Regions from separate parts of the Bacillus sp. CGMCC 1.60114 genome, predicted to be linked through region 1. Evidence: riboswitches for the same ligand, from Rfam matches in the RefSeq annotation. Region 1 holds a riboswitch; the other holds the start of a gene.
What was found. Region 1 has a riboswitch for cyclic di-AMP ahead of ACFQZ1_RS25585 (signal peptide protein). Riboswitches for the same ligand answer to the same signal wherever they lie in the genome.

Region 1 (10,418 bases):
CATCGGTCCGACTAGTCTAAAATAATTTTAATAACATAATTTAAAATTATTTTAGACGGGGAGGATGAAATACATGGATGAGGAGAAAGAGTACACACTCATTTGTGTAGGAGAAGCGGAAAAAATTAAGAGTTTACAAAGTTTAGCGCCTTTACAAAGTAAAATAATCATTTTCACAGAGAATGAGCATATGGTTAATGAAGTGAAAGCTTGTGGATTTCAGCAAGCGTATTGCTGTCCAAATGATGCAAGAATAATTGTAAAAATGTGTAAAGGAATTAAAAGAGTGATTTTGCTAGGAGATGAATTATCCACAATTAGTTTTTTTGCGGAGCGTATTCACTTTTCTTTTCATGCACCTATTACGGTTGTCACGCGAAATAAACAATATCGAAAGCACCTCTATGAAGCCATTGGAGCTAACTTAGTAGTGTTTACAACTTGTGATAACATTTCGTTTTTGATTTTAGAGTAGGAGCGGAGGAAACGAATATGAAAATATTCCTTTGTCGTGATTTAGCAACGCGCTGGGCTCTATCATTAGAACGAGTACATGAGCTAGTTGAATATGATCCAATTTTTCCGAAGCCATCTGTAATTCTTCCACCAGAAGATATTTGTTTATATTTAGAGCAAGACATTATCGAATATGAAAAACAACATGCAGAATTAGTGCAAGTATATGTTAGGGGGCGTAATTTACGTTCGTTTTTTCATGATTTAGATTAATTATTTTGAAGGTTATCTCATGTATTGAGATAACCTTTTTGTTTTAAATTTGCAAAAGAATGTCTATTTCATGAAAAAAGAAGAAAACAAAAGAAAAAGGATGATAAAAGAGTATTTTCCATTAATGTAAGCGTTTAACAGGTCTTATATTTTCATATTTTAGCTATTTCACCTCTTTACAAGTGAAATTTAGAGGAGTATATTTACTTTCATAAATTGTTCATAAAATTTCCAAAAAACAACCTGATATCGCTGAGTCCAGAAATGGAGCGGGGGAACCAATTTTGTGCATTGTCACTTGGGGTGAATCTTTCATGACGAAAGTAGGGCTACTCTTTAGGCCCGAATCCGACAGCTAACCTCGTAAGCGTTTGGAGAGGAGGTTTACTTTTGTGTTGTTCATTTTCGAACACTGAGTAGATCCTCAGTGTTCTTTTTTATGCTCTTAATGGTAAAATTTTACATTTAGTGAGGGATGGATAATGTTAGATATCGCTATGATAGGGATTTTAATCGTGTTAGTTGGATCAATGATTGCTCTTGCAAGATGGTCGGATCATGTTGTGAAGGAAGGGAAGAAGTAATGAGTATTGCAGTATTTATTATTGTTGCCGCACTTACTGTGTACTTAGTTTATGCGTTACTAAATCCAGAAAAGTTTTAATTAGGGGGAAGCGTTTATTATGGTTTGGATTGCAGTTTTGATTACAATGCTATTATTTGTTCTTGTTGCAAAACCAATGGGGATTTATTTAGAGAAGGCGTTCCAAGGGAATCGTAAATTAGACAAGATATTTGGCCCTGTTGAAAAAATCATCTTCAAAATCTCGGGTATTAAGCCTTATAACCAGAGTTGGAAGCAATACGCACTATCATTAGTTGCTCTTAATGGTTTTATGATTGTTGTCGTATATTTCATATTTCGCTTACAAGGCGTGCTGCCATTAAATCCAGCTCATGTTAAAGGCATGGAGCCTACGCTTGCTTTTAATACAGCTATTAGTTTTATGGCAGATACAAATTTACAGCATTATAGCGGCGAGAATGGTTTATCGTACTTATCACAATTAATCGCGATTACGTTTTTAATGTTCACAGCGCCAGCAACAACATTAGCGCTTGTAATGGCTTTTATAAGAGGGTTAGCAGGTAAGGAACTTGGGAACTTCTTCGTAGATTTTATACGTGCTTTAACAAGGGTTTTTCTTCCAATCGCGTTTGTGGCTGCGTTGGTTTTCGTTGCTCTTGGTGTACCGCAAACGTTGGACGGAGCCGTTACAGCTCATACAATTGAAGGGGCAAAACAAAGCATATTACGTGGTCCAGTTGCTTCTTTCGTTTCTATTAAGGAATTAGGAAACAATGGCGGAGGATTTTTCGGAGCAAATTCGGCGCATCCATTTGAAAACCCAGGTCAAATAAGTAACATTTTACAAATGATGCTGATGATGCTGTTACCAACAGCTTTACCATTTACGTATGGAAGAATGGTTGGGAATAAAAAACAAGGACGTGTTCTTTTCGCTTCTCTATTCATTGTGTTTTTAATGGGATTTGCAACAATTGTGACGGCAGAATTACATGGAAATCCAGCGTTAAATCAAATGGGTATGCAGCATAATCAAGGCAGTATGGAAGGGAAAGAAGTTCGATTTGGAACAGTATTTTCTTCACTGTATGCTACTGTAACAACTGCAGCGGAAACAGGTGCTGTTGATACCATGCATGATACGTTAACGCCAATTGGTGGATTGGTACCACTTGTAAATATGATGTTAAACACAGTGTTTGGCGGAGTTGGCGCAGGTTTTGTCAATATTATTATGTACGCAATGATCGCTGTCTTTATATCGGGATTAATGGTTGGACGTACACCAGAATTTTTAGGGAAAAAGATTGAAGGCAAGGAAATGAAATTGATTGCGGTAACAATACTATTTCATCCTTTACTTATTTTAGGATTTTCAGCGTTGGCATTTTCAACTCATTTAGGAACAGATGCGATTTCGAATTCAGGATTTCATGGCTTAACACAAGTTGTATATGAGTATACTTCCTCGGCTGCGAATAATGGTTCAGGTTTTGAAGGTTTAGGAGACAACACAGCATTTTGGAATATTACGACTGGTATCGTGATGTTCTTGGGACGTTATTTCAGCTTAATTACAATGTTGGCTGTAGCGTCTTCATTAAAAGAGAAAAAGGTAGTACCAGAAACAATCGGAACATTCCGTACAGATAATAGTTTATTTGGGGGCATTTTCATTGGAACAATCGTAATTGTTGGAGCATTGACGTTCTTCCCAATGTTAGTGTTAGGGCCAATCGCAGAATTTCTTACATTGAAGTAATGGAGGGTAAATGATGAAACCTGTAGTGGTAAAAGATAAACAACCAAATCAATCGATTGCATCACCAAAAATGGGAGCAGAAGATGAAGTAAGACAAGCAAAAACAATGGATCATGACATTATTACACATGCCATAAAAGAAGCGTTTGTAAAATTGGATCCGCGAGTTATGGTGAAAAATCCTATTATGTTCGTGGTGGAAATTGGATTTTTCCTAACGTTGATTTTATCATTTCTACCGAATGTATCTAAAAATATACCAGGGTGGTTCAATATAACGGTTTCTCTTATTCTATTATTCACTGTCTTGTTTGCTAATTTTGCAGAAGCATTGGCAGAAGGACGGGGAAAAGCGCAAGCTGATTCGTTAAAACAATCTAAAAAAGATGTATTTGCAAATGTAATAAGAGAGAATGGAAATGTTGTTCAAGTTTCAGCAACTGAACTGAGAAAAGGCGACGTTGTTATTGTAAAGCAAGGCGAAATGATTCCAAGTGACGGGGAAGTTATTCGCGGATTAGCATCTGTTGATGAATCAGCTATTACAGGGGAATCTGCACCAGTTATGAAAGAGGCTGGCGGTGATTTTTGCTCCGTTACAGGTGGTACGATCGTTGTTAGTGATGAAATTACAATTCAAATTACGAGTAATCCTGGTGAATCTTTCTTAGATAAAATGATTTCTTTAGTAGAAGGAGCATCTCGTCAAAAAACACCAAATGAAATTGCTCTGAACACTGTATTAACGAGTTTAACACTTATTTTCTTAATCGTTGTTGTTACGTTACCAATCTTTACGAATTATCTTGGTTTTCAAATTGATACGTCTATACTAGTTGCACTTCTTGTTTGTTTAATTCCAACAACAATTGGTGGTTTGTTATCCGCAATTGGGATTGCAGGTATGGACCGTGTAACGAAGTTTAACGTTTTAGCAATGAGTGGTAAAGCAGTTGAAGCAGCGGGTGATATTAATACAATTATTTTAGATAAAACAGGTACGATTACATTCGGTAATCGTATGGCGCACACGCTTTTGCCAGTGGGAAATGAAACAATTGAACAAGTTGCAAAATGGGCAGCGCTTAGCTCCGTGTTAGATGAAACACCAGAAGGACGTTCGGTTATTGAATACGTACAATCAAAAGCATTCTCTTATAACAGTACACTTGCTGAGCAAGGTGAGTTTGTTCCATTTAAAGCCGAGACACGAATGAGCGGTGTTGACTTAGTAGATGGTACAAAAGTACGAAAAGGTGCAGTTGGTGCTGTACTTGAATGGGTACAATCACAAGGCGGTACAATTCCGAAAGACTTAAATCAAAAAGCTGATTTAATTGCAAAAGAAGGTGGTACACCACTTGCAGTTGCAGCGAATAATCGTATTTACGGATTAATTTATTTAAAAGATACTGTCAAACCAGGTATGCGCGAACGATTTGAACAGCTTCGTCAAATGGGAATTAAAACAGTAATGTGTACAGGTGATAATCCACTTACTGCCGCAACAATTGCAAAAGAAGCAGGTGTGGATGAATTTGTAGCAGAATGTAAGCCGGAAGATAAAATTGCAGTAATAAAAGCAGAGCAAGAAAAAGGAAAGCTTGTTGCCATGACTGGTGATGGTACAAATGATGCACCGGCCTTAGCACAGGCGGATGTTGGTCTGGCGATGAATAGCGGTACTGCAGCAGCAAAAGAAGCAGCAAATATGATTGACTTAGATTCAAACCCAACGAAAATTATTGAGGTTGTAGGAATTGGTAAGCAGCTATTAATGACACGCGGTGCATTAACAACATTTAGTATCGCCAATGATATTGCTAAATACTTTGCGATTATTCCAGCAATGTTTACATTGGCAATTCCACAAATGGAAGCTTTGAATGTTATGAAATTACATTCACCGTTATCAGCCATTTTATCAGCGCTTATTTTTAACGCGATTATTATCCCGCTGCTTATTCCGTTAGCGATGAGAGGAATTGCTTATAAACCGATGAGCTCTAATGCATTGTTAGGACGTAATTTACTTATCTATGGACTTGGTGGAATGATTGTTCCATTCATTGGTATTAAGCTGATTGACATGATTGTAGGGCTGTTCATTTAAGGAAAAGGGGAAATGAAAATGTTGGAAAAACAAAAGATACTTTCACCTGTCATTCGTATAACCTTTACGTTTCTTATTGTGTGCGGGCTTGTATATCCATTACTTGTCACAGGAATTGCACAAGCGGTTATGAAAGATAATGCGAACGGAAGTCTCATATATAATGAAAAAAATGAAGTGATTGGTTCAAAATTAATTGGTCAAAATTTTACAGATCCACGTTATTTTCATGGACGTGTGTCTAGTATAGAATATAAAGCAGAAGCATCCGGATCTAATAACTATGCACCATCTAATCCAGATTTATTAAAACGTGTAGAAGAGAGTGTAGAAAATTGGAAGAAGGAAAATCCAACAGTTCCTGTTTCAGAGGTTCCGATGGATTTAGTAACGAATTCCGGTTCAGGATTAGATCCTGATATTAGTCCACAAGCAGCTTACGCACAAGTAGATCGCATCTCTAAAATAACGAATATTCCGAAAGAGAGAATTAATAAGCTTATTGAATCTCAAACAGAAGGAAAAGCACTCGGACTATTTGGTGAAGATCGTGTCAATGTATTAAAGCTAAATCTAGAATTACAAAAAATGATGAGATAAAGTGAAACTTCCATTAGTGGGGGGCTTTATCCCACACTGATGGTTAGTTGAACCAATCGGGCTTTTACGGGCAGTTATTCCCCACCTATCTTCTTCGCTTTTCTCTGAATCTAAGGTGGGGGATCTTACTGCCCGTTAATGCGGGATAGTAACAATGCTACCTCAATCTAAGGGATTGGGGTAGCATTATTTGGTAGGGGTAGGGGGAATTTGTGATGTATGCAGATGACTATAAGCCAACGTTCCAAAGGCGTACACCAGAAGAATATTTAGAATATATTCGGCAACTGAATCGAGGGAAATTAAAGCTGTATGTCGGAGCAGCTCCCGGAGTGGGAAAAAGTTATAAAATGCTTTTTGATGCGAGAGAGATGCGAAAAGAAGGCATTGATGTTGTTATTGGTTTAATTGAAACTCATGGACGAAAAGAAACAGACGATGCTATTGCTGATTTAGAAGCTGTTCCTTTAAAAGAAATTCATTATAAAGGAAAGGTATTTCAAGAGCTTAATGTTGAAGCAATTATAAAACGGGCACCGCAAGTTGTCATTGTCGATGAATTGGCTCATACGAATATTCCAGGCTCTAAACATAAAAAACGTTATATGGATGTGGAAGAATTATTGGATGCTGGTATTGATGTTCTATCTGCATTTAATATTCAGCATTTGGAAAGCGTTCATGATATTGTAGAACAAATTACAGGAGTGAAAGTAAGGGAGCGCATTCCTGATTTTATATTACAAAAGGCAAATGAAATTCAGCTTGTAGATGTAACACCGGAAGTACTTAGAAAACGATTGATGGATGGAAAGATATATAAGGAAGAAAAAATTCAACGCAGCTTAAATCATTTTTTTACCCTTAATAATTTAGGTGCGCTCCGTGAGCTGTCACTTCGAGAAGTTGCAGATGATATGGATGAGAAAATTAGTCAATTTGCTGAAGAACCAATTGGAGTGAAAGAAAAAATTCTCGTTTGCGTCCAATATAGTTCCACAGCAGAAAAGCTCATTCGTAGAGGCTGGCGTATGGCAAACCGTTTAAATGCGGAGTTATATGTATTAAATGTAGAAAGAGAAAATATTGAATCTTTATCAGAAGCAAAGAAACAGGTTATTGCCGAATGGAAGGCTTTAACGAGCCAGTTTGATGCTACATTTTTATTAGAAGAGGCCAAAGGAAATAAGCCTGCTGATACGATTATTCAAGTTGCAAAACAATTACAGGTAACGCAAATTTTGCTCGGTCAATCGGCAAGAACAAGATGGGAAGAAATTCGAAAAGGTTCGATTGTAAATGAGATTATGAGACAGACGACGAATATTGATATTCATATTGTGGCAGATCAGCGGGGATAGAGTATGCCAAAAAAATCGTATTCATGTATATGAATACGATTTTTTCTATTCTGTAAGTCGTCTGAATATGGTTTCTTAAAAATTTTATATATAATAGAAAGAGATATTTAACAATGTGAATAGTTAATAAGCATATATAGAACGAGGAGAGAGAGCGATGCTTGAAAATACGGGTTTAGTATTAGAAGGTGGCGGTATGCGTGGTGTATATACAGCGGGTGTATTGGAGTACTTTATGGAAAACGATTTATATTTTCCATATGTGGTTGGTGTATCGGCAGGTGCATGTAATGCAGCGTCGTATCTTTCAAGACAAAAAGAAAGAAATAAAACAGTGAACATTGAATATGTGACGCATCCAAGATATTTATCGTATAAAAACTTGTGGAGAAAGCGTCAGCTGTTTGATATGGACTTTATTTTTCGTGAAATCCCAATGCAGCATGTTCCATTTGATTTTGAAACCTATTTTAATACGGAACAGCGTTTGCTTGTAGGAGCGACGGATTGTGAAACTGGACAGCCTGTTTATTTTGAAAAAGGACGTACTCAGAAAGAAGCATTAACATTATTACAGGCATCAAGTTCATTGCCATTTGTAGCACCTGTTGTAGAATTTGGCGGGAAAAAGCTATTGGATGGCGGAATTTCAGATCCAATTCCTGTTCGGAAGGCACAGGTAGATGGTTATCAAAAGTCAGTTGTTGTTTTAACAAGAAATAAAGGTTATGCGAAGAAAAAATCAAAATTTGGCTGGATTGCAACTAAAGCGTATAAAAGATATCCTAATTTAGTAAACACAATGCTAGCTCGTTACGAAATATATAATGAGACACTTCATTATATTGAAAAAGAAGAAGCAGCTGGGAATATATTCGTTATTCGTCCGACAGAACAATTAGAAGTGGATCGTATGGAGAAGAATCCAGAAAAATTACAGCGCTTGTACGAGCAAGGATTTCAAGATGCTGAGAAAACGTATGAAGATTTAATGCAATTTCTTGCTAAATAACAAAGGGTGACTCAATTTTATAGGAGTCACCCTTTGTTTTAGCGAGAAATCTTCTTTTTAGTAAATGAAAAAGCAAGAGCAGCAACGAGGATACTTCCTTTTACAATATCTTGAGCATAATAAGGAACATTCATCATTGTTAAACCATTTAAAATAATACCAATTAGAATAGAGCCAAGAAAAGTTCCAATTACGTTCGGTTTTTTTGCACCGAACATTGCATAGCCAATATAAGCGGCAGCGACAGCATCCATTAATAGCGGTGCACCAGCTGATACTTGACCAGTCCCAATACGGCTGCTAAGAACGATGCCGCCAATAGAAGCGAGAAGCCCACTGATCATATAGGCGTATAAACGGTAACGATCTGTAGGAATCCCGGCTAATCGAGCAGCTTCACGGTTTCCGCCTGTCATATAAAAGAAGCGTCCATACGTTGTTTTTTCTAAAAATAAATATGAAGCTAGTACAGTGATAAGCATAATTATTACAGGAACCGGGACACTTGCGATAGAACCTTGGCCAATAAATAAAAAAGAAGGAATAAAATGTCCGGAAGCAGTTCCGTTCGTGCTAGGCATTCCTTCATAAATAGAAGAGCCTTTTGAAAATGTTAGGTGAATTCCGTTAACAATGTACATCACACTTAATGTAGCAAGTAAATCAGGTAGTTTAATACGGATAATGAGTAATGCATTTAGTAATCCAACTAATACCCCACAGCAAATGGGGATTAGTAGTGTAAGTAACAATTCCTGTCTGTATAAAACAAGACATGCTGCAGAAGCAATTGTGGCTAAGCTAGCTGTTGATCCAACTGATAAATCGAAACCGTCAACAATTAATGTAAATGTAACTCCGATGGCAAGTAATGTAACAATAGAAACAGAGCGTAAAATATCACTAATATTTTTATAAGTTAAGAAAGAATCATTTACAATTGAAAAGAAAATAGTAACACCTATAATAATAGCAATTGTACTAAATTGATAGAAAAGATTAGTAGATATAAGTTGCTTTTTTGATTTTGTTTCATGAACTAGATTCAATGGAATGGCTCCCTTCAGATAGATGTAAAAGTTGTTCTGGAGATAGTTCATGTGGACGATATTCTCCTATAAATTCTCCGTTTGCTAATACAAGAATGCGATCTGCGATTTGTAATGCTTCATCTTGTTCTCCAGTGAAATATATAATCGAGCTACCAGCTGCTGTGATTTGTTTAATAAATCGAAAGATATCTTGTTTTGCAGCGACGTCTACTCCTTTTGTTGGTTCATCAAAAAGAAATATGTTTGGTGTAAATCCGATCCATTTTGCTATAGAAACTTTTTGTTGATTGCCCCCGCTAAGTGAATGCACAAATGCATTTGGATCGTTTGGCGAAATACGAAATGAAGAAATGGCTGCTTCTGTATGAGCTCTTTCTGAACGTAATTGTTTCCAGCCGGATTGATGTAAATTTAAATGATCTGTAATGCTTTCCGATAAAAATAACCCTTGTTTTCTTCGTTCTTCGGGTACGAGCGCAATCTTTGCTTGAATGGCATCACGCGGAGTTTTAATTTTTATGTTTTGTTTATTAATTTCTGCTACATAAGAGTGGCGAGCACCAAATAATGTTTCTGCAAGAGTCGTTTTCCCGCTGCCTATTAACCCATATATAACAACTGTTTCCCCCTTGCGAATGTGAAGGGAAAGAGGAGGACGATTCCGATATACATAAAGATTGTCTGCTTGAAATATATATGGTGTTTCTAATTTGCTTTGTGTATTTGCATGCATTGTCATTTGTTTTCCTGTCATCGCTTCAACAATTTGTTGGTCGGTAATTGCAGAAGTGGCTTCAGATAGTGCGACTTTTCCGTCTCGTAATACAGTTACAACATCTGCATATTGCCGAATTTCTGAAATGCGATGAGAAATTAAAACAATTCCAATTCCTTGTGCCTTTAATTGTTGTAATAAATTACCGAAGTTTGCTGCTTCTTTTGGACCAAGTGAAGAAGTAGGTTCATCTAATAAGAGAAAAGCTGCCTTATTTGATAGGGCACGAGCAATGAGAAGCAATTGTTTTTCGTGTAAAGAACAATTTGAAATGTCTTTCCATACATTCAGATCAATATGTACAGCATGCAAATAATGTTCTGCAAGCTGTACGAGTTTTGATTTTGAAAAAAATGTTTTGTTTTGCATTGCTAAATAATCAAGGAGTACATTTTCTAGTACAGACAAATTTGGAACCAATCCGT
Region 2 (21,025 bases), on a different contig from region 1:
GGCTTTAATAACAGGTGCCTCAAGTGCTGAATTTAATATTTCTTTGCACTTATCTCTGCATGCATTTAAATCCTCATTGAAAAGGTTTATATATGCAATTCTGTCATTATAGTGCATTTCTAAACACGATTTTATAAATCCCTTGTTTATTTCATTTAGATTTTTTTCTACTTTATCTGAATACGGGAGCATAGCACGGTAATTAAAAATATCATACATAGAAAAGCTGTATAACATATTTGTTAAAACTTGAATTTCTGGATCACTAGAAAAAGCTATTTTATCCATCTCATCAATCATTGCTTGCCCACGAGTTGCATTTTGATTCCTAAGATTATATAACTTGTAAATTTTAAAATACTTCTTCAACTTTTTATTTTTCTGATGTTTTTCTATTAGTTTGTCTATAACTTTGTATTCACCGATTCCTTGACAATAGCATAGTGCTTTCCTAATATTTAAATCGCTTTTACAATGCATGATAAATTCATTTAACACTTCTCTTCTTTCTTCCATATCATCAAAAAGTACTGAAGCTACAAGTAAAAAATTATCAAATTTCATTTCAGCTGTATTACCTGTAACAGCATCTGTAATCACTACTCGATCGACTCCAGTTTTTCTTTGTATATCTGGAAATGTTAACTCTTTTCTTTCAGATTGTTTTCTAATACGTTTCATTAACTCATTCATAAAATCACATCCCTTTTCTGAACAGGACACCACCCTAACACTTTCTCAACTTAGAAACCAAAATACGAGAAGAGAGTATTAAACTTTTATGTTATACTTGGATGTGACTCGTATGTAGCAAATGTTTCCTATGCACGGTTAGGGAACGCTCAAGAGTGTGTCTGCCAACCATCCTCTTGAATACGCTCATATGGGTCTTTTTTTCGTTCCTTTTATTGTTAAAATTATTTTATCATAAAGATTTAGAAGATTTTTACTCGTTTAACAATTTTAGTATTGAGAAAGTTTTTTCAAAATTCTCTGATCTATTTCCAAAAATAGTTTATCACATAAAGAACGTTTGTTCTATGCCGTTTAGAGAAAAACGAAAAATTATATGTCAAATAAAATAAAACAGGCAAATTACCTGTCATATATAGTTTAAAAAAACTGCCTTATTTATAATGAAAGCATGAACACTTTTGGAGAAAATTTAAAAAAGTTTAGAAACAGCTTAGGTCTAACACAATCTCAATTTGGTGAGGAAGTGCAATTAAGTCGAAGTCAGATCAATAACCTTGAAAATAATTTTAATGAACCTGACTTAGCTTCGCTCAATCGCATCGCGAATTTTTTTGATGTATCTGTTGATACATTGATGGGTAGAAAAACTACAACTAGTGAAAAACACTTAGAAAATGTTCTCGATGAACTCCAAACGGTTTTCGCAGGCCTGGATGAAGTTCAAAGAGAACATCTTAGCAAACAACTCATTTTGTATTTACGTTTTTTAAACGCAAACCAAGAATTGTTATGAGTTGATTGTAGAAGAAAATATTACCTTCTGCAATGGTAAAGATTACTTACCTATTTTCCCTAAAAGCAAGAGCGTCATATATTAAAGACGTTTCTGCTTTATTTTTTTTGCATTTTACTAGCTAATGGTATATGCATCATGTGTTGTATTTACACCCCCTGTTCCCGAAGCGCTTGTAACAGTTGCATATAAAGCAGAAGATATCACGCCAAGACGCATTTCTTTCCCTTCCATATTTCCTTGAGAACTGTCTATACCAATTTGATTTAACAGTGGATTCCCTTTCAATTCAGATATGGCAAGTATAGAAAATCCAATAATAAACAAAATGAACATCGATACAAAAAGCATCCGGCCTTGTTTCCGATTACCAACCATTCTTCCGTATACAAAAGGAAATGCCATTGGAATTAACATTTGCAGCAGCATCTGGAGTACATTACTAATCATATTTGGATTTTCAAAAGGATGTGCTGAAACAGTTCCGAAAAATCCTCCGCCATTATCTCCAAGTTCTTTAATAGAAAGTAAAGACGCTACTGGTCCACGAGGAATTGCCTGCTCCGCCCCTTCCAGCGCTTTTGCGATAATCGTAGAATCCAGTGTTTGCGGTGTTCCTAGCGCTAGAAAAATTAGCGATGTCACAAATGAAATTGGTAATAACACCCTTGTAATAGATTGAGCAAAATCAACAAAGAAGTTACCAATTTTTTTACCTGCTAAGACGCGAACAAACGTAATACCAATCGCCATTGAAGTTGCAGGTGCTGCAAACATCATAAACGTTACTCCAGCCATTTGAGAGAAATAAGATAAACTACTTTCGCCCCCATAATGTTGTAGATTCGCATTTGTCATAAACGTGATAGCTGTATGAAATGCTAATGTCGGCTCCATTCCTGAAACATGGTTTGGATTTAACGGCAACATCCCCTGTAATCGAAATATGGAATACACAACAAGGATAAAAAACAAGTTTGTTATGATTAAGCAAAACAAATAGTGTTTCCAGCTTTGACAATATCCTTTAATTCCTGCGACTTTAAACAAAAATTTTTCCAATGGACCAAATACCTTTTGGAATGGTCCATTTTTCTGAAACACATTGTATATGTAATCTCCCATTGGTTTTGCTATAACTACAAATAGACAAATTGTAATTAGACTTGTAAGCCAGTTCATCCTTTTTCTCCCCTCTGTTTCTCTACAATTATTTTCTATCATACGTAGTTAATTGTAAATTTTTACCATCAATAGAATAAAAGAAAACACTAGGTTGCACCTAGTGTTTTTACACACAAGTCCCCCCCTCTCAAAACGCTGACGAGGTTAGCTGTCGGATTCGGGCCTTGAGAGTAGCCCTACCTAAAAAGGATTCACCCCAAGTGACAATGCACAAAATTGGTTCCCCCGCTCCTAAGTGGATTAAGCGATATTCGGCTATAAAATTTGCTATTTGTTTGATAATATACTCCTCTAAATTATTATTGTAAAGAGAGAAAATACAAAAAATACAAACTATTAAATAAATTTAAATAGAAACTCCTTATTGATGAAAGGTTTCCTTCCGTATACTAATGACTATAAACTGCCACTACAAAAGAAAGTGCAATATACAAACAAAGCGGACTGTATAACCATGAATCATACACTGAAAATTTTGTTTCCTTTACCTTTTTAAAGATCCCGACATACTTCCTATCACCAACTGCACGTAACAAGAAAATTCCAGCTAAAGCCATACATCCCCATTTTGTATAACGACTCGGATTCCAGAAAGACAAGTATCCACTCTGTGCTAATAGGATCACAGCAAAACATAGAATGGCAAGTGCCACTAAGAAAGTCCCTATTTTCCGCGGAACAAAAGCATATTCTCTGCTATCTTTTTTCATCGGAAGAACAACCTTACTTCCCCAAGTTCCACCACATGCCCAGTACATATGAATAAGGCTAATTAACACAAGGATACCAGCGCCTACAATAATTAAAAAGGATGTCATTATATCCTCTCCCCATTTACGCCATTCTTTCTCCTCAATAATTTCGCTAACTTCTAATAACTTACCTTCTATTTCTTTTATCCCGCATTAACGGACAGTAAAATCCCCACCTCAAGATTGAAAGAGAAACGATGAAGCTTGGTGGGGGATAACTGCCCATAAAAATCCGATTGGTTCAACGTTTAAATTTGCATTTTTATTGAGCGTTTTTCGGTTTAATGCATAGTAAAGATAATAAAGCTCCTATAAATGCTAAAAAAATTGACAGATAAAATATATAATTATCCGGCCCTTTCATTAATACTGCAAACAACGGAGGGCCTGCAGCTACTCCTACAAATCGCATCGAGCTATAAAGAGATGTAATCGACCCTCTCTGTTCCTTCTGGACTCCTTCTGTTACTAGAGCATCTAAGCTAGGAAGAGCAACACCAATCCCAATTCCACTAATGACAAGACTCATTATAATGATGTAAATATTTTTAAAAAATATTGGAATGATTAATGTTACTCCTAATGCAAAAAAGCCAATACTTATACACCACTTCATTATTGTTTTCTTATCTCCAATCTTTTTTCCTGTTATATAAGAAGTAAGAGAAAGTGAAGCTAACGGTATAGCTAGTACAAAGCCTTTCCAAACGCCATCTAAATGATATCGCTTTTCTAAAATAGAGGATAAATAAAAAAGGACACCAAACAAAATGAACATAATAATGCCTCCAAGTAAAAAAATTGGAAAAAGCCAGCGTCCTTTCTCACATAAAATCAACTTCACATTTTGAAGAAAGATACGTAATGGAGGAGCTTCTTGTTTTTGTTTAGGCGGCTTCACAAAAAAGAAAATTAAAATAATGGATATTATACACAAAACCGGGATGAACCAAAAAGGAAGAAACCAAACAAATGAAGCTAGTAAAGAGCCTAAAATCGGACTTAAAACCTTTCCTAATGTATTTGATGTTTCAACTAGACCTAAACCAATACTCACTTGCTTTTCATCTTGAAACATATCACCGACACAAGGAATCACAACAGGCATTGCTCCAGCTGAGCCAATCCCTTGAATTATCCGTCCTATTAAAATCCATGTATAAGGATTTTCAAGTTTCCATGATACCCAACCTGTAACCCCTCCCCCTATAGCTGCTATCAATAAACTAGGTATAATCACTTTCTTTCTTCCCCACTTATCGGATAAATAACCCGCTATAGGAATTAAAATAATAGCGACAACAGAATAAACAGTAATGATAAGAGAAGCTTGAAAGTCATTAATATCTAATTTCTTTTCAATTAATGGAAGTACCGGGATTAACATGGAGTTTCCAAGTGTCATAACTAAAGGAACAGATGAAAGTGCCCATAAGCTCCATTTTTCTTTTTTATCCATATATGTAATATATTCACTCCTTAAGGGCTGCATTTCAAAAACATAATTTTAATTTTTAATACTAAAGTTACTATTCCCAACGCCTATGTTTATATTGCACGAATATATAAAGTAAATTATTAAAGTCGTTTGGAAAGTTATACTTTTTTAGTAAGTCCACATAATAAAGAGAAAATGTACAAAGGGGGGATCTCTTATGGGAGACAAATTAAATCAAGAATTAAAAAGTAGTTTTGACAATACAGTATTACCTTTAACTTCTCTTACTAGCGGAAAGAGTATAGAAGTTACACCTCATGTCTATTGTTTATGTATAAAAATTGTAAATGTATGTTTTGTAGGAAATCCTTCAAAAACAAATGAGTGGATATTAATTGATACAGGAATGCCAAAATCAACAAATTTAATTATAGAATTTGCAGAGGAAAAATTCGGGAAGGGCACAAAACCAAAAGCAATAATATTATCACATGGTCATTTTGATCATGTTGGTTCTGTAGTTGAGTTAGTAAAAAAGTGGAATGTACCCGTTTATGCCCATACATTAGAAATCCCCTTTTTAACTGGCAAAAAAGATTATCCAGAACCAGATGGATCCGTAGAAGGAGGACTTGTAGCAAAAATCTCCCCTTGGTTTCCAAACGAAGGAATTAATTTAGGTGAGCATATACATGAGTTACCTTTAGATGGAAGCATTCCTCATATGCCTGAATGGCGCTGGATACATACCCCTGGGCATACTCCTGGACATATTTCTCTATTCCGAAATACAGATCACTTCCTAATTGCTGGAGACGCATTCGTTACAGTAAAGCAAGACTCATTGTATAAAGTCTTAACTCAAGAAAAAGAAATAAATGGACCACCTAGATATTTTACTACCAATTGGCAAAAGGCTTGGGACTCAGTAAAAAAACTTCAGGAATTAAATCCTACAGCTGTAATAACAGGTCATGGTCTTCCTTTGTTTGGAGAGGAGCTTAAAGATAGTTTGCAGCATTTAGTAATGGAATTCGACAAAATCGCTATTCCTTATTATGGAAATTATATTTAAGACTGAGCTGGTTGTGTTTTATGAAGGCACAATCAGTTTTTTATTCAATTCGTGCATTCAGTTTATGTTTATAACTTCCAGTATTTTTAAAAAAATTATCAGCACAATATAACATAGGGGTTTGAAAGTAAAAAAATTTTATTGCTACATGAAAGTGGAGGAATACCGATGAAGCATATTGTTGCCTTATTAATTAAATATACCGCTATTAGTGCAGTACTACTCGTGACATTCGGTATATTTCAAAATATTTCGACTCCCAGACTGTTATTTATTTCATTAATAATCACAGGGGCATCCTATCTAATAGGAGATTTATTTGTTTTATCCCAGTATGGAAACACGGTTGCTACAATTACTGATTTGGGTTTAAACTTTTTTGGAATCTGGATATTCACTTATTTTCTTACAGATTTAACTCCAAATCGGATTATTACAGCATCTTCATTTTGGTCAGCTCTTCTTATTAGTGTCATAGAGATATTTTTTCATATTTATATGAAGAAACTGGTTTTACATACAGATGATAAATCACGTCAAGCATCTATACGTCATGATATGTATGCTACGGAGTTTTCAGATGAGTATATAGATCATTCCACAATACCAAAAATGAATTTATCTGAAAAAAGAAAAGATACAAATGATAAATCGGAATAAAAAAAGTGGCCTTTAGCCACTTTTTTTATTTGGTTAAGCTTGTTCAGAATTTCGAACATGTAATGGCGGAGGAACTACCCACCCTTTTTTCTTACTTAGACGTAGTAAAGTTACCCCAGCTTGTGCTTTTTTCATATGAAATTGTCCAAATAACATACCTACATCTTCTCGAAGACATTTTCCCATAACTTGACTACAAGTTACTAAACCTGCTGCAAGACCTGCAGAAACAGCCGCTGCAATTTCTGCATCGTTAATACGTGCACCAGGCGGAATATCCTCTATAGATGCAACAGGTCTTTCTGGAGGCGCCGGTGGTAAAGCCACTCCGTTCAGTTTTAAAAGAGATTTTAGTTCTTCTATTTCAGAAGTCATATCATTTTCAATTAGGTTTTCTAAGAATTTCTTCAAATCTTGATCACCTGTGTGATTCATAAATACTTGATGTCCAGCAATTGCTCCCTGCGTCGCAAGAAGATAACTCCAGATGTCGAATACTTCTCCATAATGTAAAGGCTCATTCTGAGGATTCCCACTTAACACACCCATTTTACGATGTCCTCCTATAGAAAATATTATTATAAAAATTCTTTTAAGTATTAAAAATAAGTTTTTAAGTATGTTTCTTCCAACAAAAGAATTCTTGTAATTCATGGGAAACACCTTACCCATAATCTATACATTTTGTTGTTTATGATAGAGTTTGCCCAACAAAATACTTAAAGTTGATTAAAGATTATTAACAACCTTTGAGTAAATATGTGATTATTATGATGATTTACCTTACTAAGATGCATATAGATAAAGAAAATATATAGGATATACATGCTTTAGCTTACTTTATTTTATTATGTTTTTAACTAAAATTAACGAGTAAATCCACCACTAAGATGTTGTTCAGCTAATGCTACTAAACGTTTTGTAATTTCACCACCAACAGATCCATTTGCACGAGCTATTGTGTTCGCTCCAAGTTGCACACCGAACTCTTGGGCAATTTCATATTTCATTTGATCAATTGCATTTTCTGCTCCTTGAACTAATACTTGATTACGGCTTCTACTATTATTATTTGTCATGTTATATCACCTCCTATATTTTTAATATGCTACCAATCATAAAAAACAGGCATTCCTTTTTATGGATATTTATTTAGGTTAAATTAATACACTTTCACCAAAACCATATAAAGTAAGACTTCCGTAAATAAGGGATTCCTTCATTCATCACTAATAGAAAGCCTACCCCATCGAGCATATACTAGCAGTTATCTCCCACCTCTCTTCTTCAATCTTTTCTGAATCTCAAGGTAGGATCTTATTGCTCAAAATAGCGGGATAAAAAACCCCCTCCAGATAAGCAATCTAGAAGGGGGTTTTTTGTTCACATCATTATTTTTGTATCTTATCTCTATTAACGCTCATTTGCTTAACAAGAAAAATGATACCAAACCTTTAGCTAATAAGACGCGTAATTCGTTTCTTCTTCCACGACAATCGATAGTATCCGTATTGTAAAAGTAAGCTCACAATAAATGCAGCTGGATATCCAATCCATATTCCTTTTATCCCAAGGCTCGTATGATACGACAGGAAATAGGCCACTGGAACTTCCACACCCCAAATCGATATAACCGCAAAAATAGTGGGCCACAATACAGTTCCACTCGCACGCATTGTCGCACCAATAATTTGCGCATGACCGAAAATTAAGTAACTCCATAACGTAATCATAATGAGACTATGTGCAATATCAATCGTACTCTGACTCGTTAAAAAGAGCGCTAAAATTTCTTTTGAGAACAAATAAATAAAAGAGATTAATATTCCTCCAATTACATAGTTCATAACAAGTCCCGCTCGGATTACTTTTTGCAGGCGATCAAATTGATTTGCTCCAATGGACTGCGCTGCAAATATGGAAACAGTAATCCCAAGACTCACCGCTGGCATCTGTACATAACTTGCTACTTGGTTTACTACTCCGTACGCCGCAGTTGCGTCTGATCCGAAACGATTTACAAAGGAAATAACGGCAATCTCAGATAATGAAACGAGTATCATATTAATACTTGCTGGGATGCCAAGACGTAATAATAATTTTGACAAGTCCCAATCCATGCGAAGATACTTTCGAACTGTTGCATCAAATTGCAATGGATGTTTCGTTTTTCTTAAATAAACTAACAGAATAATAAATGTAACAATTGTTGATATAACAGAAGCATATGCTGCACCGTACACACCAAGTTTCGGCAGACCTAACCAACCAAAAATAAGAATAGGTAATAATACCATATTTAGTCCTGTACTAACAATTAAAAAATAAAATGGTGTTTTAGAGTCCCCTGTACCACGCATAAAGGTCGTATAAGCAAAATATAAAAACAAAATTGGCATAGAAATAAATAGAATTCGTGCATAGTCAACACTTATATTAATTATGTTTTCTGGCGTACCAACAAGGCGCATAATATCCATTGTAAATACTCTTCCTATAATTGCCAAAACCATTCCAAGAACAAACGTAAATGTCAACGTTGTACCAACTATCGCTTTCAAACGCTCTTCATTACGTGCTCCAAAAGCCTGACCAATTAAAATTGAGCTACCAGAACCAATACCAATTACAAATGAAATAAGTAAAAAAAACAACGGGAAGAAGGCCGAAATAGCAGCTAAGTCATTAATGCCAAGCCAACGTCCCACCACTACCATACCAAACAGCTGTCCAAGCGACTGCAATACATTACTTAAAAGTAAAGGAATGAGAAACATAGACATAGAACGCCATATTGGTTTACTTTCTGTTCCTTCTTCATTTATTTTCAAATTTCATCTCCCCTTTTATCGAGATGCATCGCGGTTATATCCACGCTCTCCATATGGCTTTAAACTCTCTAACCATTTCTCTTCTAGTTTCTTCAATTCTTCTTTTGCGTTAAAATATCCAGTAGCTTTCTTTTTCAACACTTCTAATATTTCAAACTCAAAAGCATCTGCCCCGTATTCCTTCCAATCATCTTGCAATGCCTTATTCGTATGAGAACCCATATTAAGTAAAAGTCGTCTTCCACTCATAGTTTTTAAGTTCCTCGTACTCTCTACATACACTTTTCCGTTTTTCATATTCTTAATACAGTAAATTCCAGATTCTATTTCTGTTTCTTTATACAGTTGTTTTAATTCTTCTCTTCTATTCAATTTCCTTTCTCCTTTCACTTTCTCAATATTGTTCTCTATAATTTCACCCAGTACTGACTTCCATCAGTTGTTCTGTCTATGAAACCATATTCAATTAAGTATCTTCTTAACGTGACATAATCAGAATATACATTTTCTAAAATCTCATTAACTTCTTTTTCTGTATATTTTTGATTACTATCAAACTTTTTCACTAAATGTTTCAAAATAATTAATTTTCGCTTTTGTTTCTTCGGAAATGTAGAAAGCGGTCCGTCTAATCCTTCTGTAAAATGTGATTTTAAAACTTCTTCATTCTCTGCTTCTGTAATGTTATACCGTTGATCGACCATCGTAGCTGTACGGTGAATAGGGAGAAATTTAGATTGATTCGTCGCCTTTTCTTCTGACAACTCCATAAGCGCAAGAAACACCTTTGCTTGTTTCATCTTCTCCCTTAATGTAAAACGATGATTCCGAATTGTTGATGTGCTTCCACCGTCCATTTCCTTCACAATTTCTTTATCATTTAGACCCATATGAAAGAACTGTATCATCTTCTTCTGCAAGTCCGTTAAACCTGTTAACTTCTTATCTAATCCTAATAAATAGTCGAACATAGAAGTATGTTCATTTGCGATATGAAGCTGCGTAAACTTCTCTGCTTCATAAAAAACATTTTGCTCTTGATAAATAATACCTTTCACAAATCTAGCTCCGCACGCTAAACAAATGTATTCTTCAGTTTCCTTCTCGAATACATATCCTTTTTTCAATTCTTCTACTGAGGCATTCCAAAACCATTCCGAAATATCATTCATGCTAAACAATCCCCTAAAAAGTTTATTTTAAAAACAAACAAATTATGATTTAGTTTATTTTCATTTATAATATCACAACAAAATCAAACATTTAAACGTATCGTTTACCTATTTTCAAACACAAATAAATAATGTTTGCTATTTTAACAAATATTATTATCAGTTACAGAGTAAATTTATTTTTTCAGTATGTAATTACAAGACAAAAAACCGGTATTTAAACATAAATAACAAAGAAGTGTAACATATATATTTATTATTTACATCTCTTAGTCCACATACTTTATTTTGATGTTACAAGATGTTTTCCATTTGTGGTATTAAAATAAACCGCTACCATTTTTTTATTGTCGGCATTCCAACCTATTACTAATATCAGGGTAATTTTTGTCTCTGGGTCTTTTCTAATCATAAAATTATAGCCTTTAGCCCAATCTTTACCTGGATGAATATCACCTAATTCTAATGCTTTTTTAAGTAACTGAGGAGAGTCGTAGTTAATATCTTCCAATCTTATAAACCCTTCTTTAGGATAAGGAGAATCACCTTTCCCGGTTACATCCTTTGCTTCAACAATTTTCCCCTCATAGATAGTGACTAAAAATATTTTATTAGTATCTGGCACCCCAAAATCAATATTCCAGTATTTTCTTTTACCATTGCTCCCAATTGACTTCCCGGGCTTATCTCTGTCTATATTAACTCCCTGTAATAATTGAGCGTTTTTATTCCATTCCAAAGCAGAAGGATATGCAAGTTTAATTGCTTCTAAGATTGTTAATTCAGTTTTTAAATTTTCATCTTTAGGAGTAAAAGTTTGTGAAGCAGTAGAGTTCTCAAACAGTATGACACTGACTATTAATGTAGGAATTAATACAAGTAACAAGACCATCATTACTTTTTTTTTCATGCAACCACCTATCTAGTAATTAATATTAAAGACGATCAAATACCTCCTTTTACTTTTTATTAAATTGCTATATTGTTATTCATGAAGTTATTATAAAATGATAGTTTCTATTAAATACCAATTAATTAAGAATTATTTGTACAGTAACAATAATGTATGTTTTTGTTACAATACTTTGTTTGAAGTGCGTTGTTAAGCGATTTATTGCTTTTTTCTCAACAAAAATACGAAACAAAATTATTTATTCACCTTTTTGATACAGTTGATTTTAGGTTATTTATTGCCTTTTAATGTGAAGCAAACTCCTTAGCGTAGAAAAATCAAGGTTTTCACTTCCAAAAAATGTCTTAACGTAGGTTTTATGTCATTTTGTTGGCGAGACCCCTACAAGAGATATAGATGAAATCATGTTGCTTTTTTAAATGTCAAAAGTGAAATTCCTTTCGTCGTTTTACATAAAATGGAATAATATAAATAGCAGTAAGTGCTGACTGTTATTTATAAATATTTTCAATTTTAGGAGGTATTTAAAATGGGAGAGTTATCTTTAGCATTTAAACCGGACATGTCGATTAAGGAAATTGGGAGATTGATTGAGAACCATGTTATTTCTCAATGGAAGAGGGTACTCGAGGAAAATTACGATGAATTTTTACAATCCTATGAAAAAATAGGGGAACCCACATATGGACTCTATTCAACCAAACTGATGACCCCGGTATTTGACCAATTTAAAATGGCCGGTTTTATTGTCAATAGGCTAAATTTGCATGATTCCTTAGAAGAATGGGGTCCAATAGAAAAACGCGATCGAATGCTTTGGAGCGTAGTCAAAAATCAGCAAAACAATCCGATTGGTACCTTTATATTAGATTTATTTCATAACCACACTCAGTTTGAGATTCCAACCATGCCACGAATTTTTATCTTATCAGAAACAAGCAGAGAAAATATTATCAAAGCTGTGCGTCAGATTAGAGAAAGAGCATAGAGATTTTGGATATCCTTGTTACTTTTATTGGAACCTATGTAACGGACTAAAGCAAAAACCTTGTCACTCCCCCTATATAAAGAAATTGGCTATATAAACTTAGTTTCATTTTAATAGAACGTATTAGTTCTTTCTAATTAACTTAAGTTAACTACCGATAACGGGAACTATGTCGACTAAAATGAAGACCGCGCGGTCTTCATTTTTTTGTACACAGCTTATTAAGGGTTTTACTGCAACACCGGTTCTTCTATGTTGTAGTAAATGAGGTCATATGTTGTACAAAAAAAGAATAGATCAAGCACATAATCTCTACTTGTATCTATTCTCTTCATTTCCTCTCTTATAAAAACTATAATATTATATAAGAGATTTTATCTTAATCAAGAATATCCTGGTTTTTATATTACTTAATAAAACAAGTGAGAATCCTCTTTGTTATAAAGTATTTCATTTATTCCTTCGGCTCAATCATTTTCTTTGGATCTACAATTTCATCAAATTGTTCCTCTGTTAATAATCCTGATTGCATTGCTGCTTCTTTCAATGTTAATCCTTCTTTATGTGCATGCTTCGCAATTTTCGCTGCATTTTCATAACCGATATGTGGATTTAAGGCTGTTACAAGCATCAAAGAATTATTTAAATGTTGCCGTATCACTTCTTCATTTGCTTCAATACCTACTGCACAATTATCGTTAAATGAAGCAATTGCATCTGCTAATAATCTAGCTGACTGCAAAAAGTTATACGCTATAACCGGCTTAAAGACGTTTAATTCAAAGTTTCCTTGACTTGCTGCAAAGCCAATCGTTGCATCATTTCCCATGACTTGCGCTGCAACCATCGTTAAAGCTTCACTTTGCGTTGGATTTACTTTTCCTGGCATAATAGAGCTCCCTGGCTCGTTTGCTGGAATCGTAATTTCACCAAGACCACTGCGCGGTCCGCTTGCAAGCCAGCGTACATCGTTTGCAATTTTCATTACATCAGCTGCTAACGCTTTTAGCGCCCCATGCGTGTAAACAACTTCATCATGACTTGTTAACGCATGAAATTTATTTGATGCTGATACAAATTGTTTTCCCGTAAAATTACTAATTTCTTCAGCAACCATATTACCAAATCTCGGATGAGCATTAATCCCTGTTCCAACCGCAGTACCACCGATTGCGAGCTCTTTCATATATGTACTGCTTTCTATAATCATCCGTTCTGTTTTTTCAAGCATGCGATACCATCCGCTAATTTCTTGTCCTAACGTTAACGGCGTCGCATCCTGTAAATGAGTACGACCAATTTTAATAATATGTGAAAATGCGTTTATTTTTTCTTTTAGAGTTTCTTTTAATTTTTCTATTGCCGGTAATACCTGTTCTTCTACTGCAATAACACAAGCAACGTGAAGTGCTGTTGGAAACGTATCATTTGAACTTTGGGACATGTTCACATCATCATTTGGATGAATATGTCCCTCAAGTCCTTTTTCTTTTAAAATTTGATTCCCTCGGTTTGCAATCACTTCATTCACATTCATGTTAGACTGTGTACCACTTCCTGTTTGCCAAACAACAAGTGGGAAATGTGTGTCCCATTTTCCTGCTAAAATTTCATCCGCCGCCTCTACAATTGCAGTTGCTTTTTCTTCTGATAACTTTCCTAATTTTTGATTACTAATCGCTGCACCCTTCTTTAAAATCGCAAATGCCCGCACAATTTCAAGAGGCATACGTTCTATTCCAATCGGAAAGTTTTCCTTACTTCGCTGCGTTTGCGCTGCCCATAATTTATCAGCTGGAACTTTCATTTCTCCTAATGTATCTCTTTCAACTCTATACTTCATCGTTTCATCCCCTTAGAATATAATACCTTCTTTTTCATTTTACTAAAAATATCAATAAATAATAAATATTACCATTTTATTAAGAAAATATTCGTAACAATGATTCACACACTCTCCCGTTCTAACGATTTTCATCTCGAAATTTAAAGGCCATTGGCAATAATCCCTCCACCTCCAGAGTCAGGGAAAAGCGAAAAAAATAAGTGAGGGATGAAGCCCCCACTTATTTTCTTCACTTTATAAGATAAGCACTTTTTGCAGTACATCATCATATACATATTCTTTTCGTACAAGTGGAGAAACCATGCCGCTTTGCAATGCACTATACGCTGGAACGAATGTCATTTTATCTCCTATGCTATACGGTGTACTATCAGTTATATCAACAATTAAATGGTCACTGCTTCCACCAAGAATTTCAATATTTCTATCAGAAGGTCGTAAACCGCTAATATCAAGGTCCTGCCTTCCTATTGCAACAATCGCTCGTAGTCGCTCACCTTTATCTTCAAAATACGGGACTTGACCAAATGCATCTTTTCCAATAACGCCTTTTGGCATAGACGGCTTTCTTTTTATTTCAATGATTTCCGCTTCAATTGAAAATACATCTTGGTACATGAAAGAAATATTTTTTCCATACGCTGTTTCTTTCCCAAGAAAAATAGCTTCTCCAATCCGTAAAGAGTTAACACGTCCAATCTGTTTTCTTTGCATGATAAGTGGTAACGAACTTGAATTACCACCCGAGATAAACCGAAGCTGTTTTCCAATTTCCTTCTCTACTACTTTTGCTAATTGCGTTAATTCTTGCAAAGAATGTTCAGTTGGAATAACACCGCTAAAGCAGGTAAAGTTTGCTCCAATACCATCGAGTATAATTCCAGGTATATTCGATACTCTCTGCGCTGATTCCACCACTTCATATGGCATCATTCCTTCTCGAAGATCACCTAAATCAACCATTAGAATCACACGATGCGTTGTTCCGTATCTTCTCGCTGCTCTTCCTAATGCCTCTATGATACATAGTTCAGAGTTCAAACTAATATTTGCCCAAAGAACCGTTTCTTCTACTTCTGATAAAGCTGGTGCACGAATTAATAAGAGCTCAGCCTCTTTTCCAACAATAGAACGAAGTTTATAAAGATGCTGTAATCTAGAATCAGCAAATTTTGTATACCCTGCCTCTTGAAGCGTTTCAATCACTTCTTCTGCAGCGCCGACCCCTTTTGTTACAGGAAAACATACAATATTTGAACGCTCGCATAATCGTTTCATTATCATGGCATTATACTTCAATTTTGAAAGGTTTACTTTCATGTTAGGCAGCATATTCATTCCTCCTATTACATACAAAGCGGATTATGAAAACTTGTATATAAATAAGATTTTGCTTGATCTTGTATTCTCATTGAGAACAATGCTTTCGTTTCAATTTGCTTTGCAAATATAGCTGCCTTTTGCTCTTCAGTTGCATCTACCATGTATTCTTCAACAATAGCAGCAACAATTCTCCATAACTCTATTTCCTGTACGTTATCTATCGAGCGGGCTAACGTAAATAATACATCCCCAAAATGGTTTTGCAGTACCGAATGAATAAACTTGTTATAAACCTCATTCATATCATCTGTAAATACAACCGCTTCTTTAACCTCAGAAATGTCCACTGACTTCGCTAATGTCTTTTTATGAATTCTCACTCCTCCTAAATCACGTACAAAAATACGTTGGACCTCTCCGCCTTTTGTAACAATAATAGAGTTTTGCATATGTCCTTCTAAAGCTATTCCATATTGTAAAACAAGCTGCAGTAAAGGAATCATAACTCTCTCAGTGTAATGAGCGACATAGTGAAATACCTCTTTTTTGCCAATTGTTTCTGTTCCAAAATATGTACGCATCATATCTACAATAATAGGCTCTCCTTCTTTTAATGGATTGCTTGCTGTTAAACTAGCTCCAACCCATAGTAACTCTCCCTCTTGCCTATATGTATTTGGACTTTCTCGTAAAATAAATGCTAGATTTCTTCCTAAATGAAAATCATCATTTTTAGTATAAGTAGCTCCAACTCGTTCACGAACAACAATTACTGATTGTGATAGCTCTTTCTCTTTTGCATAAATCTTATCAAATAGCGTAGAAAGAATTGGCCCATTTACAGTTATTTCTGATGACACTGTTCGAACTGCACTTGTGGCTTGCGCACGTACTGGAAGCTTAACATGGTACGGTAATTCTAATAGATTCATTGTTCGAAATGAAAGCGTTGCTTTGGACGAAAGCTGATATGGAATCGGAATAATACGCCCTTCCTCTAAATCTTCCCCATACTCCTCTATTAGTACATGCTCATATTGCCATGGGTGAACAAGAAATGGATAGTAGTCTTCTATTTTGTCCCTTCTGTTTCCTAATAGTCCAGAAGCCGTTTCATATAAATCTGGTAAATTTTCGTATAATAAAGGTTGTGCAAAGCTATCTCCTGTAACTACTGTTACATCTTTATGAACAAGCAATACATATAACGGAACAAATTGCTCAAATTCCGGAGCATAACGTTTTACTTCCTCTTTTGATAAACCAAGTTTTGTTTTTGTGGAAGGATGAAGTGGATGCCCTTCGATTACTAATGACTCTGTATATAATAATTCGTCAAACGACATACATTTTTTTAGTTCTTCAAGGAATTGGCATAGATTATTTGGTTTGTATTTTGCAAAAAACATCAAATTTGTTTCAAGCTGCTGCTTTACCCATTCTTGTTTTTGTTCCCATGCTTCATAAGCTAATTCTAAATTCTCTACACTGTTCTGTAATTCTTTCTGCAAGGAATCTGAAACATGAAGCTGAAAGAATGGTGCTACTTCCGCAAAAAACATTTGTAATGAATCAATCCATCTCACATGCCCTCTTACTTTAAACCGGAGCGGAAAGGAAAATTCGTATCGTTCAAATGCCCCTTCTTGTTGCACTTCTAATAATAATTCTGCTTCATTCATACAATCGATAATTTCAATACCATAATCATGCTTTAGCACAGCACAACTTTCTAATAAATTTTTTTCACGAATTAGCGCATTACAAAAACGATTTAAAATACGATATTCTGCTTGTACTCGATTAGCTTGTTTACTTTGAATGGACAAAATTCTTCACCTTCCCTTTTCGTTGTTTCACTTTTATATACTGAAATGCCAATGGGATCATACATAAAGTACCCATCATCACAAATGTTTCAGAAATCCCCACGTATTCAAGGGCATAACTTACTACAATTGAACCGAGTGGAATCATACCTCGATCCATTAATACAACACTAAGCATAAGTCCTCGTTCTTCTTCACGAACATTGTTTTGAAAATACACACGGTTACTAGAACGTAACAACTGTCCAAAAAGTCCGATAGAGAATAATAGTATAAAAAACACAAATGTATTACTAATAATGAGGAGCACTATACTAATAGAAAACAAAACTAAACTCATGTAATAAATCTTAATTTCTGAAATATACTCTAATATTCTAGGAAGAATAATAGTTGCTATAATGGCGCCTATTGCCGCCGAAGACATCGCAATGCCGAATACTTCTGCATTCTCAATAAATTGATGAGAAACAAGTACAGGCAGTGCTGACGTATATGAAAAGCCAAAAGCCATTGTAATCATTGATGTGATAAAAATATTTCTTCCCATATGATCATGAGAGAAATATTGGACAATTTGTTTCCAACTTGCTTTTTTCTTTTCTTTTCGTTTTTTCATCGTTCGATCTTTCATTGGTAATACAAGAATGAATGCAATAAGTGAACAGATTGCCTGCATTGTAAATGTAAGTTCAATATGTCCCCCCGCGATTAGAAATCCAGCTACTGCCGGCCCTGTCGAGCGACAAGCATTCATCACAAACGAATTCATAGATATCAGTTTACTAATTTGATTGTTCGTATCAATATCCGAAAGAAGCGTATTTCGATTTGGTGTTTCTAATGCACTAATTACTCCCCTTACAAATGAGAAAAGAAGAAAAATAAAAAACGAAGGAGTAACAAACACAACATAAATAGCAAGTACTGTTGTAACCACTAGCCCCCAAAATGAATACGACTTCATTAACTTAATACGCGGATACAAATCGCAAAGCTTCCCTGCATATACACTAAACAATGCAATTGGAATAAGCCGTACAAAGTTTATCCATCCTAAATATGTAGCACTATGATACAAATCATAGACGTACCAATTGATTGCAGTCATTCCAAGCCAATTCCCCATAAATAAGAAAAATGAACTACTAAAAAAGAGTTTACGAATACGAACCACCTCGAATTTTTTGTTGCATTTTTAAATGTATCTTTTATAATTGAAATTGATTATCAATATCACTGTAAAAACAATATAAAATATTCCAACTTCTTTGTAAAGACTTAAAAATTGAGAAAGGTGGTTTCTATGAATCTTAATAAAATTCAAACATTAGCAGTAGAGGAACAAAACTTACTTTCTTTTTTACAACAACATTACGCACCACTACACGAAACATATCAACAAATGATTCCAAAAGGACGAGCTGGTATACTTGAACGATTGCTATCGTCCTTCATACGTGAAAATATATGTAACATGGTAGAGGCTGGCATTACATTTCAAAAACATAACGAAATATTTGTGCCATTTTCAGAGCATCGTTGCCCTGACTATTTACTAGATTATATAAACACTCATATTCATCGATTCGATGAGTTTCCAATGATACAGGGACTATATTTCAAACAACAAAATACATATCTACTTATACCGATTCAACACATATATGCTTTTGAAAGACCTGTTGTAAAGGGACCGTACATGCTCGTCTCACCATCTAGTCAAACAGAAATTACGCATCCAAATGAAGTATTGGCATTGTTACTACATGAAGATTGGCAAGGACCGCATTCCTATTTTCATATGTTTGAAGATGATCTTGCAAATAGCGCTGCCAATTTAGCTCTTGCTTATGCATTTCATGAACAAACTGAGAATGTTTCAACACTACAAGCAGCTTTGGGGGCGCAAGATCCATATGCCTTTTTTGAGCAACTCGTTATAGAAGGTCACCCTTGTCACCCTGGTGCAAAAATGAGAAAAGGTTTAAGTCCGGAGGAAACACTTGCCTATTCAGCTGAGTTTAAAAATACAATTCCATTGTGCTTTGTAGCTGTACACCAAGATTATGTAAGCGCTGCTTTTATGGAAGAACAAAATTGGAATGCATTATTGTTTTCTTTTGAACCTGTACTTCAAGTAGAAGCAGAAATAAGACTTGGCGATAAAATAGATGACTACATTCTATTACCGATTCATCCATGGCAAGCTACTCATACGTTACGTGAAATTTACAATGATGAACTCGAAAAACAAATCATCATTTTATTCGATTACGAAGCGAATTATTTAGCAGGCATGTCATTTCGTACAATCTTCCCTGCACAATATGAAACGATTAGACCGCATTATAAACTGACAACAAATATTCATTTAACGGGAGAAGTGCGGACATTATCAGAACAAACCATTCATAACGGGCCAATTATGAGCAACATTTTAAAACAAATTGTTACTCAAGATACGATGATTGACGAAACTCACTTTGTTCCAATTATGGAGCGAGCTGGCGCTCATTTTCTTCATCCAAATGACATAGACAAAGAAACACAAACATTACGAAGTGAAAATCTCGCTTGTGTCATTCGCGACAACATTCATGCTTATGCAAAACATGATGAATGGGCTATTGTCGGTTCTGCCCTTGTCGCTTCTGTACACGGTGCAAATAAACCAGTTATAGCAGAACTAATTGAGTTGTATAAAGATAGTCATGACCTACCATTACATGATGCAATTGTTATGTTTATTGAAAAATATGTAACAAATGCTCTTATTGGTTTTATTCCGCTCATGGTGAAATACGGCATTGGATTAGAAGGCCATCTGCAAAATACAGTACCTGTATTTAAAAAAGATGGTACACCAGATCGCCTACTTGTACGCGACTGGGAAGGTATTCGTGTTCATCGTGGTCGTTTACAAAATGCAGGATTTGATATAAACATGTTTCATCATAAATCAAGAATTCTAGTGGATGATGAAAAGGGTATGCGTAATAAAGTATTTTACTCTGTTATGCAAAATCACTTTGGAGAATTATTTTTACATATTAGCCAATTCTATCAGCTAGATGAACAACTGCTATGGAATATTGTAAAACGAGTCTTGAACAATATTTTTATAGATTTACAAAAAGATTCTAACTATAAAGAGCATGCAACCTCTGACTATGCTGTCTTTTTTGCGGATAAAGTAGATTATAAAGCTTTAACTCTTATGCGTATAATGGGAGAAGCTCATTCCTATTTTTATGTGAAAGTTGACAATCCTTTATGTAAGTGAAGTAAAGACGAATGATTTTATATCCTCAATAAACTGTGAAATAAATTGCGAAGAAGTTATTATTTGGCATACAAATTAAGATGAGCTCAGTTACGGGCTCATCTTTTTGTTTACGGTATTAAATTCTCGTATACATACGGTTGCTTCGGAGCCTCTATTTTTTCTACTTTATTTGCTTTTACAAGTGGAAATAAAGCTCCTCTATAGGTTGTCTCATCTAATGTTCCTCTAATCGTAA

Region 2: another riboswitch for cyclic di-AMP. It lies ahead of kdpA (potassium-transporting ATPase subunit KdpA); the one in region 1 lies ahead of ACFQZ1_RS25585 (signal peptide protein).

What each region holds. Positions count from the first base shown of each region.
Region 1 covers NZ_JBHTHG010000119.1:15,033-25,450, forward strand. Annotated here, with positions in the region: gene ACFQZ1_RS25575 (hypothetical protein) at 74-475, shown strand; gene ACFQZ1_RS25580 (hypothetical protein) at 493-729, shown strand; cyclic di-AMP (ydaO/yuaA leader) riboswitch at 970-1,113, shown strand; gene ACFQZ1_RS25585 (signal peptide protein) at 1,212-1,313, shown strand; gene kdpF (K(+)-transporting ATPase subunit F) at 1,313-1,393, shown strand; gene kdpA (potassium-transporting ATPase subunit KdpA) at 1,413-3,080, shown strand; gene kdpB (potassium-transporting ATPase subunit KdpB) at 3,094-5,193, shown strand; gene kdpC (K(+)-transporting ATPase subunit C) at 5,212-5,793, shown strand; gene kdpDN (KdpD-like non-kinase potassium sensor) at 6,009-7,154, shown strand; gene ACFQZ1_RS25615 (patatin-like phospholipase family protein) at 7,312-8,166, shown strand; gene ACFQZ1_RS25620 (ABC transporter permease) at 8,205-9,215, opposite strand; gene ACFQZ1_RS25625 (sugar ABC transporter ATP-binding protein) at 9,199-10,418, opposite strand, start outside.
Region 2 covers NZ_JBHTHG010000014.1:28,342-49,366, reverse strand. Annotated here, with positions in the region: gene ACFQZ1_RS07840 (AimR family lysis-lysogeny pheromone receptor) at 1-693, opposite strand, end outside; gene ACFQZ1_RS07835 (helix-turn-helix domain-containing protein) at 1,145-1,489, shown strand; gene kdpA (potassium-transporting ATPase subunit KdpA) at 1,607-2,671, opposite strand; cyclic di-AMP (ydaO/yuaA leader) riboswitch at 2,792-2,931, opposite strand; gene ACFQZ1_RS07825 (DUF3995 domain-containing protein) at 3,064-3,492, opposite strand; gene bcbE (bacillibactin exporter BcbE) at 3,689-4,885, opposite strand; gene ACFQZ1_RS07815 (MBL fold metallo-hydrolase) at 5,082-5,939, shown strand; gene ACFQZ1_RS07810 (YndM family protein) at 6,108-6,599, shown strand; gene ACFQZ1_RS07805 (DUF3231 family protein) at 6,633-7,148, opposite strand; gene ACFQZ1_RS07800 (alpha/beta-type small acid-soluble spore protein) at 7,466-7,678, opposite strand; gene ACFQZ1_RS07795 (MATE family efflux transporter) at 8,054-9,382, opposite strand; gene ACFQZ1_RS07790 (GIY-YIG nuclease family protein) at 9,446-9,802, opposite strand; gene ACFQZ1_RS07785 (DUF2087 domain-containing protein) at 9,838-10,602, opposite strand; gene ACFQZ1_RS07780 (hypothetical protein) at 10,886-11,512, opposite strand; gene ACFQZ1_RS07775 (DUF6022 family protein) at 12,045-12,503, shown strand; gene fumC (class II fumarate hydratase) at 12,958-14,346, opposite strand; gene ACFQZ1_RS07765 (alanine/ornithine racemase family PLP-dependent enzyme) at 14,584-15,681, opposite strand; gene ACFQZ1_RS07760 (IucA/IucC family protein) at 15,696-17,501, opposite strand; gene ACFQZ1_RS07755 (MFS transporter) at 17,485-18,678, opposite strand; gene ACFQZ1_RS07750 (IucA/IucC family protein) at 18,808-20,787, shown strand; gene ACFQZ1_RS07745 (TIGR03943 family putative permease subunit) at 20,898-21,025, opposite strand, start outside.